Regions from separate parts of the Kitasatospora sp. NPDC059327 genome, predicted to be linked through region 1. Evidence: riboswitches for the same ligand, from Rfam matches in the RefSeq annotation. Region 1 holds a riboswitch; the other holds the start of a gene.

Region 1 (7,806 bases):
GGACGGCCGGTGTGGCGTAGCCGGGGTCGATCGGGTACGGCTCGCCGGGCGGCCAGGGGAGGGGCCAGTGCCGGGGCCACGGGATGCGCCCGTCCGGCGGGGTCGGGCACCAGTCGTCCCCGACCTCGGTGAGGACGATGCCCGGGTCCCCGCCGGACAGCCGGGCGATGATGGCCGCGTTGGCCACCGCGCCGACCGTCCCGGCCACGGCGAGCCGCAGCTCGGCCGCGCCAGGTGGGAGCGGTTGCGGGTTGAGGCCGGCCGGACCGCTGCCGTGGGCGGCGAGGTGGAGGTGGCGGGTGGGTCCGAGGACGGGCAGGTGCGGGCGGATGCCGTCCAGGGCCTCGGGGTGGAGTCGGCCCAACAGCTGGAGCAGGGTGGCGGCCTGGCTGACGAGGGTCATCGGGGACCCCTTCTCTGGGGTGGCGGGAGTCGCTGCCGGTAGCCGATCGTATGCGGACCGCCGCGAAGGGCGGCCGCCGACACACCCTCAGTGCGCGGCGGCGAGCAACTCCCTGGTGTAGTCGGTGTGCGGGGCGGTGAACAACCGGTCGCGATCGGCGGCCTCGACCAGCCGGCCGCCGTGCATCACCGCGACCCGGTCGCAGAAGTGCCGCACCACGGCGAGGTCGTGCGAGACGAACAGGAAGGCGACGCCCAGGCGTTCACGCAGCTCCATCAGCAGGTTGAGCACCTGGGCCTGGACCGAGACGTCCAGGGCGGAGACCGGTTCGTCGGCGATGATCAGCCGGGGTTCGGGGGCGAGCGCCCGGGCGATGCCGATCCGCTGGCGTTGACCGCCGGAGAACTCGTGCGGGTAGCGGTCCAGGTGCGCGGCCGGCAGGCCGACCTGCTCCAGCAACTCGGCGGACCGCGCCCGTCGTTCGGCCGGGCCGAGCGAGGTGTGCAGGCGCAGCGGGGTGTCGAGGGTCTGCGCGACGGTGCGGCGCGGGTTGAGCGAGGCGTACGGGTCCTGGAAGACCAGCTGGATCTCGCGGCTGAGCCGGCGGCGCTGGTCCCGGTCGGGGGTGGTGACGTCGACGCCGTCGTAGCGCACCCGGCCGGCGGTCACGGCTTGCAGGCCGGCCAGTACCCGGGAGGTGGTGGACTTGCCGGAGCCGGACTCGCCGACCAGGCCCAGCGTCTCGCCGGGGGCGATCCGCAGGCTCACGCCCTCCACCGCGCGGACGGGCTCGGCGCGTCGACCGGTGAGGCGCCGCCGCCCGGGGAAGCGGACGGCGAGGTCCTCGACCTCGACCAGCCAGCGGTCGGGAGCGGCGGGCGGCCGCTGCGCGAAGGTGAGGGAGGGCGACGGGTCGTCGACGGTCGGCAGCGCTGTGCCGGGCACGGTCTCCCGGGTCAGCGCCGCCCCCACCAGGGCCCGGGTGTAGGGCTGTCGCGGCGCGGCCAGCAGCTCGCCGGTCGGCGCGGACTCCACCGGCCGGCCGTCGCGCAGCACCAGGGTCCGGTCGGTCGTCCCCGCGACCACGCCGAGGTCGTGGCTGACCAGCAGCACCGCGGTGCCGTGCTCACGCTGCAACTCGCCCAACAGGTCCAGGACCTGCCGCTGGACGCGGGCGTCCAGGGCGGTGGTCGGCTCGTCGGCGATCAGGACGTCGGGGTCGTTCATCAGCGCCATGGCGATCATCACCCGCTGGCGCATGCCGCCCGAGAACAGGTGCGGGTAGTCCCGGACCCGGGCGGCCGGGATGCCGACCCGGTCCAGCATGGCGGCGGCGCGCCGGCGGGCCTCGGCGCGGCCGGTGCCGGGGTGGTGCAGCCGGTACATCTCGGCCAACTGCGCGCCGACACCGTGGAACGGGCTGAGCGAGGTGAGCGCGTCCTGGAAGACCAGCGCGATCCGCCCGCCGCGCACCTCGCGCAGCACGGCCTCGTCCGCGCCGACCAGCTCCCGGCCGCCGAGCCGGATCGAGCCGGTGACGGTGGTGGTGCGCGGGTCGTGCAGGCCCAGGACGGCCAGCCCGGTCGCGGACTTGCCCGACCCGGACTCGCCGACCAGGCCGAGGACTTCGCCCCGGGCGAGGTCGAAGGAGAGGCCGCGGACGGCCCGCACGGGCGCGCCGCCGCGCGGGTCGGCGAAGGCGACGGACAGGTCGCGGACGCTCAGCACCGCTTCGGTGGAGGGGGTCATCGGAACTCCAGGGGGTCAGCTGAGGCGGATGCGCGGATCGAGCCAGGCCACCGCGAGGTCGGCCAGGGCGACGAACAGCACCACGAAGCAGGCGGCGAGCAGCACGGCGCCGACCACGGCCGGCAGGTCCTGGCCGGCGACGGCCTCGGCGGCGAAGGCGCCGACGCCGTTCAGCCCGAACACCGTCTCGGTGATCACCGCGCCGCCGAGCAGCGCGCCGGCCTCCAGGCCGAGCAGCTGCACCAGCGGTCCGGCGGCGCCGCGCGAGGTGTACTTGAGGTGGGTGCGCAGCCGGCCGAGGCCCTTGCCGCGGGCGGTGCGCACGTACTCCTCGTTCATCGTCTCCAGCAGCTGGGAGCGCGAGAGCCGGGCGAAGACGGCGGAGTTGACGAAGCCGAGGACGAGCCAGGGCAGCAGCATCCCGCCGGCCCAGGCGGCCGGGTCCTCGCCCGGCGGGGTGTAGGAGGGCAGCGGCAGCAGGCCCGTCGAGTAGACCAGCGCCCACTGGGCGACGTAGCCGAGGAAGTAGATCTGCACGCTGGCGCCGACCAGGGTGAAGCCGGAGAGCAGCCGGTCCGTCCTGGTCCGGTGGCGCAGGGCGGAGACGAAGCCGGTCCCGAGGCCGAACAGGACCAGTACGGCGAGCGCGCCGGCGGTGAGCGAGAAGGTCACCGGCAGGTGGTCGACCAGGGCCTCGGTGACGGGCTGGTGCAGTCGGTAGGAGTAGCCGAGGCAGGGGGCGTCGCAGTGGATGACGGAGCCGTCGACATCGCTGATGTCCCGTCCGGCGACCACCCCGGCGAGGTAGTCGGTGTACTGGGTGAGCAGCGGCTGGTCCAGGCCCATGCTCTGGCGGACGGACGCGACCTGGCCGGAGTCGCAGCGCGGGCCGCAGGCCGCGCGGGCCGGGTCGGCGGGGGCGGCGTAGAAGAGGGCGAAGGCGGCGGCGGAGACCGCGACCAGGACGGCGAGGGCCTGGAGGGTCCGCCGCAGGGCGAAGGAGAGCATGGCCGGTCCGGGGTCGAGGAGGGAGCGGGCGGAGGGAGGAAGTGGAGGAGGCGGGCGGTGGAGCGGACGAGAGGGAGGGAGCCGGTGGCCCGGCCCGCGGCACGGGCCGGGCCACCGGGGCGGTCAGGACGTCGGGGCGGTCAGGACGTCGGGCGCCCGGGCGTCAGGACTTGAGGTACAGCCAGGCCGGGCTGACCGAGCCGTAGATCGGGTGGACGAACGCACCGCCGACGTTGCTGCCGCGCAGCTGGTTCACGGTCGGGTAGGCGAAGGGCAGCACCGGCACGTCCTTCATCACGGTCTGCTCCAGCGCGTACAGCTCCTTGGCCTTGGCGCGCGGCTCGCCGATCTGGTTGATCCGGTCGATCTCCTTGTCCACCTCGGCGTTGCGGTAGCGGGCCGAGTTGAGGTCGCTGCCGGCGCGGCCGTCGAAGGAGAACGGGACCAGCGTGGACGGGGTCGGCCAGTCGACCGAGCTGGTCTCCTCGAACAGGTCGTACGGGGAGTCGGCGCGGTGCGCCTCGTCCAGCAGCGCCTTGGCGTCGACCGGCTTCGGCACGATGGTGATCCCGGCCTTGGCGAAGCCCTCGACCAGCACCTGGGCGACCCGCTGCCCGTTCGGCGTGTTGGCGTACGCGTAGGTCAGCGGGGCCGGCGGCTGCTTGGCCTTGGCGAGGGCCTGCTTGGCGGCCTCCGGGTCGCCCTCCGGCTTGGCCGGGTACAGGTCGTACTTCTGCCAGTCGACCAGCGCGGGGGAGCTGAGCGTGGTGGCCAGCTCGCCGACCCGGGGGCCGCCCTGGACCTGGCGGGCCTGCTGGCGCGGGTAGGCGAGCTGGAGCGCCTTGCGGACCTCCAGGTCCGGCACCCGCTCGTTGTTGATCACGATCTGGGTGACGAAGGCGCCCTGCCGGCCGGAGACCACCAGGTCCTTGGCCTTGGGGTCGGTGTCGACGGTCTGGTAGAGCTCGGGGGAGAGCTGGGTGGCCACCGTCGTCGCGTCGGCGCCGCCGTCGCGGCCGGAGAGGATCTCCTGGTTGATGTTGAGCGCCTCCTTGCCGAAGGTGAAGACGAACTTCTCCGGGTACTGGTTGCGGATCGGGTCGGTCGCCGCCTTCCAGTTCGGGTTGCGCTCCAGCACCAGCCGGGTGTTCTGGACGTGCTCGACGATCCGGTACGGGCCGCTGGAGAACGGCAGGCGGTCGTAGTCCGTGCCGGTGTCCTTGTCCTTGCGCACCGGCGAGGAGGAGGACTGCGCGGCCATGTACGGCACGTCCGCCTGCGGCTGCGGGAAGTGCAGGACGAGGGTGCGGTCGTCCGGGGTCTCGATCGCGGCGAGGTCGCCGTCCTGCGGGCCGCCGTACTTCTTTCGGGCGTCGTCGTAGCCGGCCTCGCCGGTGAGCCAGAGCGGCCAGTACGGCGGGCCGACCTCGTAACCCTTGCCGAAGGAGCGCTCGATGCCGTACTTGACCTGCTGGGAGGTGATCGGCTGGCCGTCCTCCCAGCTCACGCCCTCCTTCAGCTTGTACGTCCAGGTGCGGCCGCCGTCGGTCGAGGTCCCGGTGTCGGTGGCGAGGTCGCCGACCAGCTTGGCCTTGCCGTCCACCACCTGGTACTGGGTCAGCTGGCGGCCCCAGAGCAGCGAGGTGTTGTAGGCGGCGCCCGCGTAGACCTTCTGCGGGTCGAGGTGGCGGAAGTCGGTGGTGTTGTAGATGTTCACGGTGCCGCCCGGCCGGGCGCCGGCGACGGCGGGGGCCGGGCCGGCGCTCTCCTGCTCGGTGCCGAGCGCGGCGGTCAGCGGCGAGGTCTCCTTGGCGGTGCCGGCAGCGCCGGTGCCGGAGGTGGAGCCCGCGCCGGCCGAGCAGGAGGTCGCCAGCACCGCGGTGGCGATGACGGCGAGGGACGGTTTGATCCAGCGCATGGCGAATCTCTCCTTGCCCCGGTGGACGGGGCGGCTAGGTGAAAGGGAGGAGGGGAGGCGGTTCTGGAAGGACGGCGGGTCCTCGGCGGGAGCGCCGTTCCCGGGCGGGAGGGCCTTCCCGAACCGGGACGGCCCTTCCTGCCAGGAAAGGCTCTTCCCGGGCCGGGAGGGCCTTCCCGGCCGGGGTCACGCTCCGGCGGACGGCCGTGCCCGGGTGGTGGCGTCGCCCGGGGGGGGTCTCAGCGCACGGCGCGTGGGTCGAGCGCGTCCCGGACGGCGTCGCCGAGCAGGTTGAAGGCGAGCACGAAGAGCAGCAGCGCCACACCGGGGAAGAACATGTACGTCGGGTCGGCCTGGAAGACCTCGGAGCCCCGGGCGATCATCCGTCCCCAGTCCGGGATCGGCTCGTTGATCCCGACGCCGAGGAAGGACAGCACCGCCTCGGAGGCGACGAAGGCCGGCACCGCCATCGTGGTGTGCACCAGGAGCTGCGCCCGGACATTCGGCAGGAGTTCACGGAACACGATATGGAATCCGCTCGCGCCGAGGGCCCGCGCGGACTGCACGAAATCCCTTTCCCGAAGTGACCGGACGGAGGCCCGCAGGGAAAGCGCGAGCGGAATCCAGCCGAACGCGGAGAACACCAGGATCAGGACCAGGAACTGCATCCACTCCGGTTCCGCGGTGCCGGGATCGACCAGCCGGGACTGGATGACGGGGCTGAGCGCGAGCAGCAGGAGCAGCGTCGGAAAGGCCAGTAGGACATGGGAGAGGAAGCCGAAGAGCCGGTCCGTGACCCCGCCCAGGTAGCCGACCGCGACGCCGACCAGCACCCCGAGCGTGGTGGTGACGGCGGCCGCGGCGAAGGCGATCAGCAGGGAGGTGCGGATGCCGTACAGGAGTTGGGTGAGCACGTCGCGGCCGAGGCCGGGCTCCAGGCCGAACCAGAAGTCGCCCGAGATCCCGCCGTTCGGCGCCATCGGCAGCCCGCCGTCGCTGAGCAGGCCGGGCAGGTTCTGGCCGTAGTGCTCGACCGGGTTCCTGCCGTACAGGGCGGCGATCAGCGGAGCGGCGAGCGCGAGCAGCAGGAAGAGCAGGACGACCACGAGGGCGGCGGTGCCGACCCGGTCGCGGCAGATCCGGCGGAGCAGGCCCTGCGGGGCGGGCGCGGCGGCGGGCGTCCCGTCCGCGGACACCTCGGCGTCGGCCCCGGGGGGCTCGGTGACTGTCTCTACCGCTGGCATGAGAGGCGTACTCCCCGAATTCTCCGCCGCCCCGTGGGTGAGGGTGCGCTGGTGTGCATTTCCGGCCCGGCCCGCGGGGGTTTCCCGGTGACCTGACGAACGCCATCAGATCGGACCTCGGCGGACTTCCGCAAATCATTCCCGGCGGAGTTCGGGTGCCATGTTTCGTGGAATGTGACGGCTTCATTCCGCTGCAATACTGCCGTTGCAGGAGAACGGGCATATCATGACAAAAGCTTCAGTCCGTCCCGCATTCTGAGATCTCCGCCACACCCGTGGGCACATTGGTACGATCCCGGTGAGCCGCGACTGGCGCGCACGGATGGAATCGACCATCGGGAAGCGGCTCCGTGCACCCGCACGCCAAGTTGCCGAGCGCCTGGGCCGTCCGTACTCGTCCGTCCGTCACGAGGAGACCGCCTTGGCCACCCCTGCCACGCCCACCGGCCCCGCCGCCCCGCACGACGCCGCGCCGCACACCGCCGCGCCGCACACCGCCGCGAGCGGCACCGCCAACACCGCCTTCCGCAGCGCGCTCGACGTCGTCCGCGAGGTGGAGCCCCGGATCGCCGCCGCCATCGGCCAGGAGATCGAGGACCAGCGCGCCTCGCTCAAGCTCATCGCCAGCGAGAACTACGCCTCCCCGGCCGTCCTGCTCGCGATGGGCAACTGGCTCAGCGACAAGTACGCCGAGGGCACCGCGGGCCGCCGCTTCTACGCCGGCTGCCGCAACGTCGACACCGTCGAGACGATCGCCGCCGAGCACGCCCGCGCGCTCTTCGGCGCCGACCACGCCTACGTCCAGCCGCACTCCGGCATCGACGCCAACCTGACCGCCTTCTGGGCCGTCCTCTCCCAGCGCGTCGAGAGCCCCGCCCTGAAGCGCGCCGAGGTCCGCAACGTCAACGACCTCACCGAGCAGGACTGGGCCGAGCTGCGCCGCGAGCTCGGGAACCAGCGGATGCTCGGCATGTCCCTCGACACCGGCGGCCACCTCACCCACGGCTTCCGGCCGAACATCTCCGGCAAGATGTTCGAGCAGCGCAGCTACGGCACCGACCCGGTCACCGGCCTGATCGACTACGACGCGCTGCGCGCCACCGCCCGCGAGTTCCGCCCGCTGATCCTGGTGGCCGGCTACTCCGCGTACCCGCGGCTGGTCAACTTCCGCCTGATGCGCGAGATCGCGGACGAGGTCGGCGCGACCCTGATGGTCGACATGGCGCACTTCGCCGGCCTGGTCGCGGGCAAGGTCCTCACCGGCGACCACGACCCGGTCCCGCACGCCCACATCGTCACCACCACCACCCACAAGTCGCTGCGCGGCCCGCGCGGTGGCATGGTGCTCTGCACCGCCGAGCTGGCCGAGCACGTCGACCGGGGCTGCCCGCTGGTGCTCGGCGGTCCGCTCTCGCACGTGATGGCCGCCAAGGCGGTCGCCTTCGCCGAGGCCCGTCGTCCCGAGTTCCGGACGTACGCCCGGC
Region 2 (7,806 bases), on a different contig from region 1:
AACCCGCCGAGAATGCCCCCGACCGAGCCCACCGGCGTCCTCTCGAAGGACCCGCACCTCCTGTTCGACATCGGCGAGCGCCGGGTGATCATCACCTTCGACCCGCGATGGCTCACCACGTCCACGGCCTCGGGCACGCTCCACACCGCCGCCCGGAACCCACTGGTCTACTCGGGGCTGGGCGTCGTGACGGCGGTCCTGGAGGACGGCACGGTCCGGGTCTCGGCGCTCGTCTTCGGTCAGCCCGAGAGCCCGTTCCAGTCCCAGCTGAAGCACGCGGAAACGTCCAGGCTGCGAACTCCGGCCGGGCTCACCACCGCCGACTTCCAGAACGAACACTCCACACGCACCGGGCAACCGCTCCCCCGACTCCGCGAAGGAACAACCGTGCGTCGTACAGGCGTCGCTCTCCTCTTCGACGAGGACCAGGTGATCTCCGGTCAGATCGACCGCTCCGTGTTGGCCCGGTCGACGCGGATCGCCCCGGAGTACCGTCGCGACCTCGGCGTGGCGGTCGCGAGCCTGGTCCTCGGTCCGGCTCTCGACGTGGGGGCCACGGCGGCCGACATCGCCGCACACCTGCTGGCCCGGGCGCCCTCGCTCTGGAAGTCCGTGACGGTCCCGGGGCTCACCGCGCTACTCTGTGCGCGCAACATCGCCGTGTCCACCGTCACCGGGCTCAGCACGGAGCAGATCGCAGACCTCGACGAGTTGATGCGGGCGGAGGTCCCGAGCTATCTCGGCGGCGTGGAGCTGGACCGGACCCTGCCGATACAGGAGCAGCTCTTTCCGGAGTACGACCAGTACCACGTCGTGGGCGCCGAGCTCCGACTGGTCCACAGCGCCGAGAGCCGGTACATCGCCGAGGCCGAGGGCCTGGACCTCGACGAGCCGCTGGAGGAGTGGCGGCGGACCGGACTCTTCCGCACGGTGACGTGGGAGGAGGACACCCGCCAGTCGGCGGAGGAGGAGCAGGTCGCCCTGTACCTCCTCCAGGACTGGCTGGGCGACCGGGCCGATTAGGGTTCGCTCCGGCGGATCCTGACCGGTCGCACCACCGTACGCTGGGGCGGTGCTGCTCCCCACCGTCCCGCGCACCCGCCTGCGTTCCGCCGATCGGCCGGCTGTCGACACGCCGTTCGGCCCGCTGACCTTCACCACGACCATCGGGAACACCGCTCTTGCGCCCCCGCCCGACGAGCTCTTCCGGCTGCCCGCCGATCGCACCGTCGCCCGCTGGGTGACTCCTGCGGCCCGCGTCGAGCTGCTGCTGACCCCGTACGATCCCACGCTGGACCCCGAGACCTGGGGGCCGCTGACCGACTGCCGCGCGGCGGTCTGGAGGATCGACGCCCTCGCGCCGCTCGGGCGGGTGCGGTTCTCGGCGGAACTGCCGGCGCCGCTTCCCGAGGGCGCCGACAGTGGGTACGACGGGGGGCAGGGGCTGGCCGCGATCACGGTGGAGGACGAGACGACCCGGCTCACCGTCGGGGGCAACGACGAGGAGGCGATCTGCTGGGCGGCCGAGGCGCGCGAGGTACCCCGGCGGTGGGCGGCGCTGATCGACGAGGTGTCCGAGCACGCGTCCCGCACGTGGGGCGTGGACTACGGCCGCTCCCCCTCGATGTCCTGGACGCTGCCCCCGCTGGAGGCCGGCGAGCACTGTGAACTCCCCGTGGTGGCAGCTTGGGCCCCGGTCGCCGACGAGAGCGCGAACACCTGGTACGCCGTCATGCCGTCGCCGACGGTGGTGCTGCGTCAGGTCGCTGCCGAGGCGGCGAAGCGGGCCGACACTCCGGCCCCGGGCTGAGCACCACCCCGGCCGTCACGCCCCGTCGAAGCGGTGCCGGGCGGACTCGATCGCCTCCAGGTGCCGGTGGGTCCAGTCGCACATGGCGTCGACCGTGGCGCGCAGCGCCCGGCCCGGTTCGGTGAGCGTGTACTCGACGCGCGGCGGCACGGTGGGGTGCACCGTCCGCTCGACCAGGCCGTTGCGCTCCAGCAGGCGCAGGTTCTGGGTGAGCATCTTGTGGCTGATGCCGTCGATCCGGCCGCGCAGTTCGGTGAACCGCAGCGTGCCGTCGCCCAGGGTCTCGACGATCAGGAGCGCCCACTTGTTGGCGATGTCCGAGAAGATCTCCCGTGCCAGGGAGTCCGCGCGGGTCAGGTCCGCGTCGTCGACCGGGCCCTTGGGGCCCCTGAGCTGCTTGGTCACCATGAGGTTCCCCAGTCACCGAAAAGTGCGTTCTTCCACGTCAGCCGCCACTCTCCTACGGTTACCGAGTCACCGCAAGAGAGCACAGGAGGCAGAGAGCACGATGGCCATCACCCTGCTGAACCCCGCCGGGCTGCCCGAGATCGACGTCTACCGGCAGGTCGCGGTCGCTTCCGGTTCGCGGACCGTCTACGTCGCCGGGCAGGTCGCCTGGGACGCCGACGGGGCGACCGTCGGCGTGGGAGACCTGGCGGCCCAGGTCGAACGGTGCTACCTCAACGTCGGCACCGCCCTGGCCGGGGCCGGGGCGTCGTTCGACGACGTCGCGAAGCTGACCGTCCACGTCGTCGACTGGACACCCGACATGATGCCGCTGCTCCTGGACGGAATCGCGCGAGCGGCGTCGAAGCTCGGGACCACCGCCGCCCCGCCCGCGACCCTGCTCGGTGTGGCGGCCCTGGACGTCCCCGAGCACCTGGTCGAGGTCGAGGCCGTCGCCGTCCTCGACTGAGCGCACGTCACCGATGCCCGCGCGCCGGAAGTCGGCGGGTCCGACTTCCGGCGCCTACTCCGGCGTCCGCCGTCCCGTGGGGCACCGAGTCGGAGGCCGAGGGCGTCATCGGTCGCCGGGAGTAGGTCCCTCGCCCCATGTGCGCTCCGCACCCGCTGACTAGGGTCGGCACTCATGCAGACCACGGGAATCGTTCGCCGTCAGGCGGCGGAGCGCAGGCGCGACACTCTGGCACGGCTCGTCCGCGAGCGGGACGCGTGGGTGTCGACCGCGCATCCCGATCACGGGCCGCACCAGGTGCCGCTCTGGTTCCGGTGGGACGGACAGGCGGTGTGGATGTGCACCACCGCCACGTCCGCGACGGCACGCAACGTCCGAGCGGACCCACGCGTGCGCCTGGCGCTGCCCGACACGTTCGACGTGGTGCTCCTCCAGGGTGAGGCCGCCTGGTTCCCGGACCAGGACGTGCCCGGCGACGCGGCGGCGGCGTTCAGCGCCACGTTCGGGTGGGACCCGCGTACGGAGGAGGATTCGTACCTGTACATTCGCGTGACGCCGAAGACCGTGCGCGCCTGGCGCGGCGAACCGGAGCTGCGCGGCAGGGTGATCATGCGCGACGGCACGTGGGTGGAGTAGCAGCCGTCCTGCGACACGGCACGTCCTCGGCGCACACATCCCCGGGCTCTCGACGAGGAGCGCACCGGCCCGACGGAGCCGGCCGCGATCCGGTGGCGGACCGAGCCGTACGTCGGGCAGGCTCGTGCGCATGGTCTCAGTGATACAGAACGTGGCGATCGACTGTGCGGATGCCCATGCACTGGCTCGCTTCTGGAGCGAGGTGCTCGGTCACCCCCTGCACGCGGAGGACAAGCCCGGTGATCCGGAGACCGAGGTGATGCTGCCGGAGGGCCCGCTGCTGCACTTCAACCAGGTGCCGGAACCGAAGACGATCAAGAACAGGCTCCACCTGTGCCTGCGTCCGACGACCACGCGCGAGGAGGAGGTCGAGCGGCTGCTGGCCCTCGGCGCCACCCTCGTCGACGACCGCCGGGAACCCGACGGTGCCGGCTGGGCCGTCCTCGCGGACCCGGAGGGCAATGAGTTCTGCGTGCTCCGCAGTGCGGCCGACCGCGCGGCGATGTCGTCCTGACGCCGACGGATCCGCTCGCGACGCCACCTCCGGAGCGGGCCCCGGCCGTCCTGACCCCGGAAGGACCCGGCGGCCCGAGCGGCGGACCGCGCGCCGGGCCGCCGGCTCCTCCCGGGTCAGGACCGGCTGAGCTGACGTGCTGCCGCGTCGACGGTCTGCGCGAGGAGGACGGCGATGGTCATCGGACCGACACCACCGGGGACGGGAGTGATCAGGCTCGCCCGGTGCCGGGCGGTCTCGAAGTCGACGTCCCCGACGTTGCCCGGGTTGTAGCCCGCGTCGATCACCACGGCGCCGGGCTTGATGTCCGCCCCGTCGATGAAGCGCGGCCGGCCGACCGCGGCGACCAGGACGTCCGCCTCACGCACGATCGAGGGCAGCTCGACGGTGCGGGAGTGACAGTAGGTCACCGTGGCGTCCCGCCCGAGGAGGAGCATGCCGACGGGCTTGCCCAGGATGGGGCTGCGTCCCACCACGACGGCGTGCTTCCCCGTGAGGTCGACGTCGTACTCGTCCAACAGGCGCATGATCCCCCCGGGCGTGCAGGAGACGAAGCCGGGCAGCCCGAACCCCATCGACGCGAAGGAGTGCGTGGTGACCCCGTCGACGTCCTTCTCGGGAGCGATCGCCTCGAACGCGGCGCGCTCGTCGATGTGCGCTCCCACCGGGTGCTGGAGCAGGATGCCGTGCACGTCCGGGTCCTCGGACAGCGCGGTGACGGCCTCCACCAGGCCGCCGGTGCTCACCGAAGCCGGCAGGGCCACGTGTCGCGAGCGGATGCCGGCCTTCGCGCAACGGGCCTGCTTCATCCGGACATAGGTGACCGAGGCCGGGTCCTCTCCCACCAGCACAGTCGCCAGACAGGGGGACACCCCGGTGCGCAGACGGATGTCCTCGGCCAGTGCGGCGCTGGTCCCGGTCATTCGGCGGGCGAGATCCGTACCGGCCATCAGCCGCGCCTGCCGCGTCTCCATCATGTGCCACTCCTGAGCTCCACGGTGAGGTGCCCAGGCGCACGGCATCGACGATGCGTCAGGCCGCTCCCCGGTGGTACTCCACCTCAGCGCCAGTCACGGCCCGAGCCCACGATACCCGCGACCACCGGTCGGTTGGTCCCGTCCGCCGGAACTCGATCAGCCAGGTGTCACCCTTGGTGATCCGCGGCCGTAGCGCCTCCTGACGCGTCGCGGCGCCGCGACGTGCACAGGTTCCGGGTGCCGGCTCCGCGCGGTGCCCAGGGCGCTGCGGTGGAGCGCGGCCGCGGTTCGCGCGTCACCGGCGTGGCGGTGGGTCGGCCGGCGACCCCGTCGCCGCAGACTCCCCTGCCACCCTCCCCAAGGGCGACAATCGTGGCATAACGGTACAGACGCACCGGCCAGAACGTATCGTGCCAAGGACGGCCGCGGGCGATCGCCGACCGGTGGGAGGCCACGCCGTCCACCGGCGGGAAGGCCCCGAGGCACCCGCCCCGGAGGCACCCGGCCCCGAGTCACCCGGGCGCCGCCGCAGGAGACAACACCGGACAAGGGGGCACCACGGGTGGTCGATCCGCAACTGACACCCGAGGTCTTCGACCGGGCGATCGTGGCGATCGCCCTGACCGCGGGCCGGGAACACCGCCTGGTCTACCGCAACGACGCCTTCCGTGAGCTCTTCGGACCGCGCTCGATCGGCGTTCCCGTCCGGGAACTGTTCGCCGAACCCGGCGTGGAGCGGTTCTTCGAAACGCTCGACCTCGTCCTGGCCGACGGCACCGCCCGCCAGGTCACCACCCCCCGCACGGTGGAACGGCCCGGGGACGACAGCGACGACCATCGGCACTTCGTCTACAGCTGCTCACCCATCTCCTCCCGCTTCGGCCCCGGCATCCTGATCGCCGCGATCGACACCACCACCGAGGTGCACGCCGCCCAACAGGCCGAACAGCTCTCCAGCGACCGCCTGCGCACCCTGGAGCGGTACGAGGCGCTGATCTCCGCCGTCTCCCAGCTGGTCTGGATCGTCCGCGCCGACGGCTCCATGGCCGAACTCGTGCCCGGGTGGCAGCGGCTCACCGGGCAGCCCTGGCGGGAGACCATGGACGAGGCGTGGTTCGAGCTCATCCACCCCCGGGACCGCGCCGGGCTGGCCGAGAAGTGGACGAAGGCGGCGACCGGCGAGCCGTCCATGTTCGAACACGACTTCCGGGTGCGCACCGCCTCCGGGGACTACCGGCACGTCGCCGCGCGCGCGGTGCCGATCGTCCGCGAGGGCCGGCCGGTGGAGTGGGTCGGGGCCACCTCCGACATCGAGGACCGCTGGCGCAACCGGCTGCGCGAACGCCTGCTCGCCGGGGCGCTCGCGGTGACCGAGACCGCCCGGCCCGACGACGCCTTCGCCGCCGTCGCGGACCTCGTCGTCCCGGAGCTCACCGACGCCTGCACGGTGTTCCTGCTCTCCACCCGCGAACACACCACCCGGCCCGACGAGATCCTCGGCACCCGGATCGCCTCCACCGCCCGGCCGGGCCTGCCACCGCTGCCCGCCCTGCGCCAGCAGAGCTACCGGCTCGGGCCCGCCGCCCTGCGGGTCGTCGCCCGCCAGGCCCCGGCCCTGCTCACCTTCCCGGTCGGCGACATCCCGCCCGGCGTCGTCCCCCGCGAATCGGCCCAGTGGCTGACCCGGGCCCGCGCCACCAGCCTCACCCTGCTGCCCATCGTGATCGACGGCACCACCGTCGCCCTCGCCGCGGCCGCCGGCTGCGAGGACACCCCGCCCCCCGGCCGGACCGACATCGACCTGCTCCAGGAAGTCCTCCAGCGCGCCCAGGCGACACTGCGCCAAACCCTGGAACTGCAGCGCACCCGGCAGGTGGCGCTCGTCCTCCAGCGGGCGCTGCTCACCGCCCCGCCGATCGTGCCGGGCGCCGAGCTCGCCGCGCGCTACCAGCCCGGTAACCGGGCCGCCGAGGTCGGCGGCGACTGGTACGACGCGTTCCTGCTGCCCGACGGCTCGCTCGCCCTGACCATCGGCGACGTGGCGGGGCACGACCTCACCGCCGCCACCACCATGGGGCAGCTGCGCAGCATGCTGCGGTCCGTCGCGTACAACCGCACCCACCTGCACACGCCCGCCGACACGCTCACCGCGCTCGACACCGCCGCCGACGGCCTCGGGGTGGCCGCCTTCGCCACCGCCGTCCACCTGAACCTGGTCCGCGACGGCCACGGCTGGCGGGCGGCGTGGTCCAACGCCGGGCACCCGCCGCCGCTGCTGGTGCCCGCCTCGGGCGAGCCCCGGTTCCTGAGCACCGAGGAGGCCGACAGCGATGTGCCGCTCTGCGTCGCCCCCGCCGAGCAGCGGCACACCCACTGGACGGACATCGCGCCCGGGGACACCCTGCTGCTCTACACCGACGGGCTGGTCGAGGTTCCCGGGGAGAACCTGGCGGCCGGGCTGGAGCGGCTGGCGCGGGCGGCGGGCGAGGCCGGTCACCGGCCGCTGGACGAGCTCTGCGACCACGTGCTCGCCCAGGTCGCCGACACCCGGGACGACATCGCCCTCCTGGCCTTCCGCACGCTGGCCGCGCCCGGCTGAGCCGTCCCGCGCACGTTCCGGCCCCGGGGTGGCCGGTGACCGGTCGGCCGCACCGCGCGGGAGCAGCCGAGTGACCGGTCAGCCCCGCGCGGTCGGCGGGCGGCTGCGGGCGGCCGGGGAGCGCGGTCGGCGGGCCGGGCGCGGACCGTGGCGCCTGCCGCCGACCCGGGCGAACGTCCCACGCCTGACGTTCGCCCGGCGGGAGCCGGACCGGGCCCACGGCACACCGAACAGCGGCCACGCCGGAAGAGCCGGCGCGGCCGCTCGGGTCGGGCGCGGCTCAGCCGCCCCGGGGGAACGAGCGCTTCACCTTGCCCTTGGTGTCGGCGGCGAGGTAGCCACCGCCGTACGGGC

Evidence for each region. A riboswitch is a leader RNA that binds a small molecule or an ion and turns the genes downstream of it on or off. The one in region 1 is predicted to bind ZMP and ZTP.
Region 2: another riboswitch for ZMP and ZTP. It lies ahead of ACFXHB_RS14640 (bifunctional 5,10-methylenetetrahydrofolate dehydrogenase/5,10-methenyltetrahydrofolate cyclohydrolase); the one in region 1 lies ahead of ACFXHB_RS25365 (glycine hydroxymethyltransferase).

Annotation. Positions count from the first base shown of each region.
Region 1 is NZ_JBHYYB010000045.1:12,689-20,494, forward strand. It holds gene ACFXHB_RS25340 (hypothetical protein) at 1-403, opposite strand, end outside; gene ACFXHB_RS25345 (dipeptide ABC transporter ATP-binding protein) at 491-2,152, opposite strand; gene ACFXHB_RS25350 (ABC transporter permease) at 2,168-3,160, opposite strand; gene ACFXHB_RS25355 (ABC transporter substrate-binding protein) at 3,324-5,078, opposite strand; gene ACFXHB_RS25360 (ABC transporter permease) at 5,318-6,322, opposite strand; ZMP/ZTP riboswitch at 6,618-6,714, shown strand; gene ACFXHB_RS25365 (glycine hydroxymethyltransferase) at 6,744-7,806, shown strand, end outside.
Region 2 is NZ_JBHYYB010000019.1:98,749-106,554, reverse strand. It holds gene ACFXHB_RS14670 (hypothetical protein) at 1-1,023, shown strand, start outside; gene ACFXHB_RS14665 (hypothetical protein) at 1,073-1,810, shown strand; gene ACFXHB_RS14660 (winged helix-turn-helix transcriptional regulator) at 1,826-2,218, opposite strand; gene ACFXHB_RS14655 (RidA family protein) at 2,319-2,726, shown strand; gene ACFXHB_RS14650 (pyridoxamine 5'-phosphate oxidase family protein) at 2,901-3,362, shown strand; gene ACFXHB_RS14645 (VOC family protein) at 3,493-3,876, shown strand; gene ACFXHB_RS14640 (bifunctional 5,10-methylenetetrahydrofolate dehydrogenase/5,10-methenyltetrahydrofolate cyclohydrolase) at 3,993-4,853, opposite strand; ZMP/ZTP riboswitch at 4,875-4,960, opposite strand; gene ACFXHB_RS14635 (SpoIIE family protein phosphatase) at 5,416-7,452, shown strand; gene ACFXHB_RS14630 (protein kinase) at 7,733-7,806, opposite strand, start outside.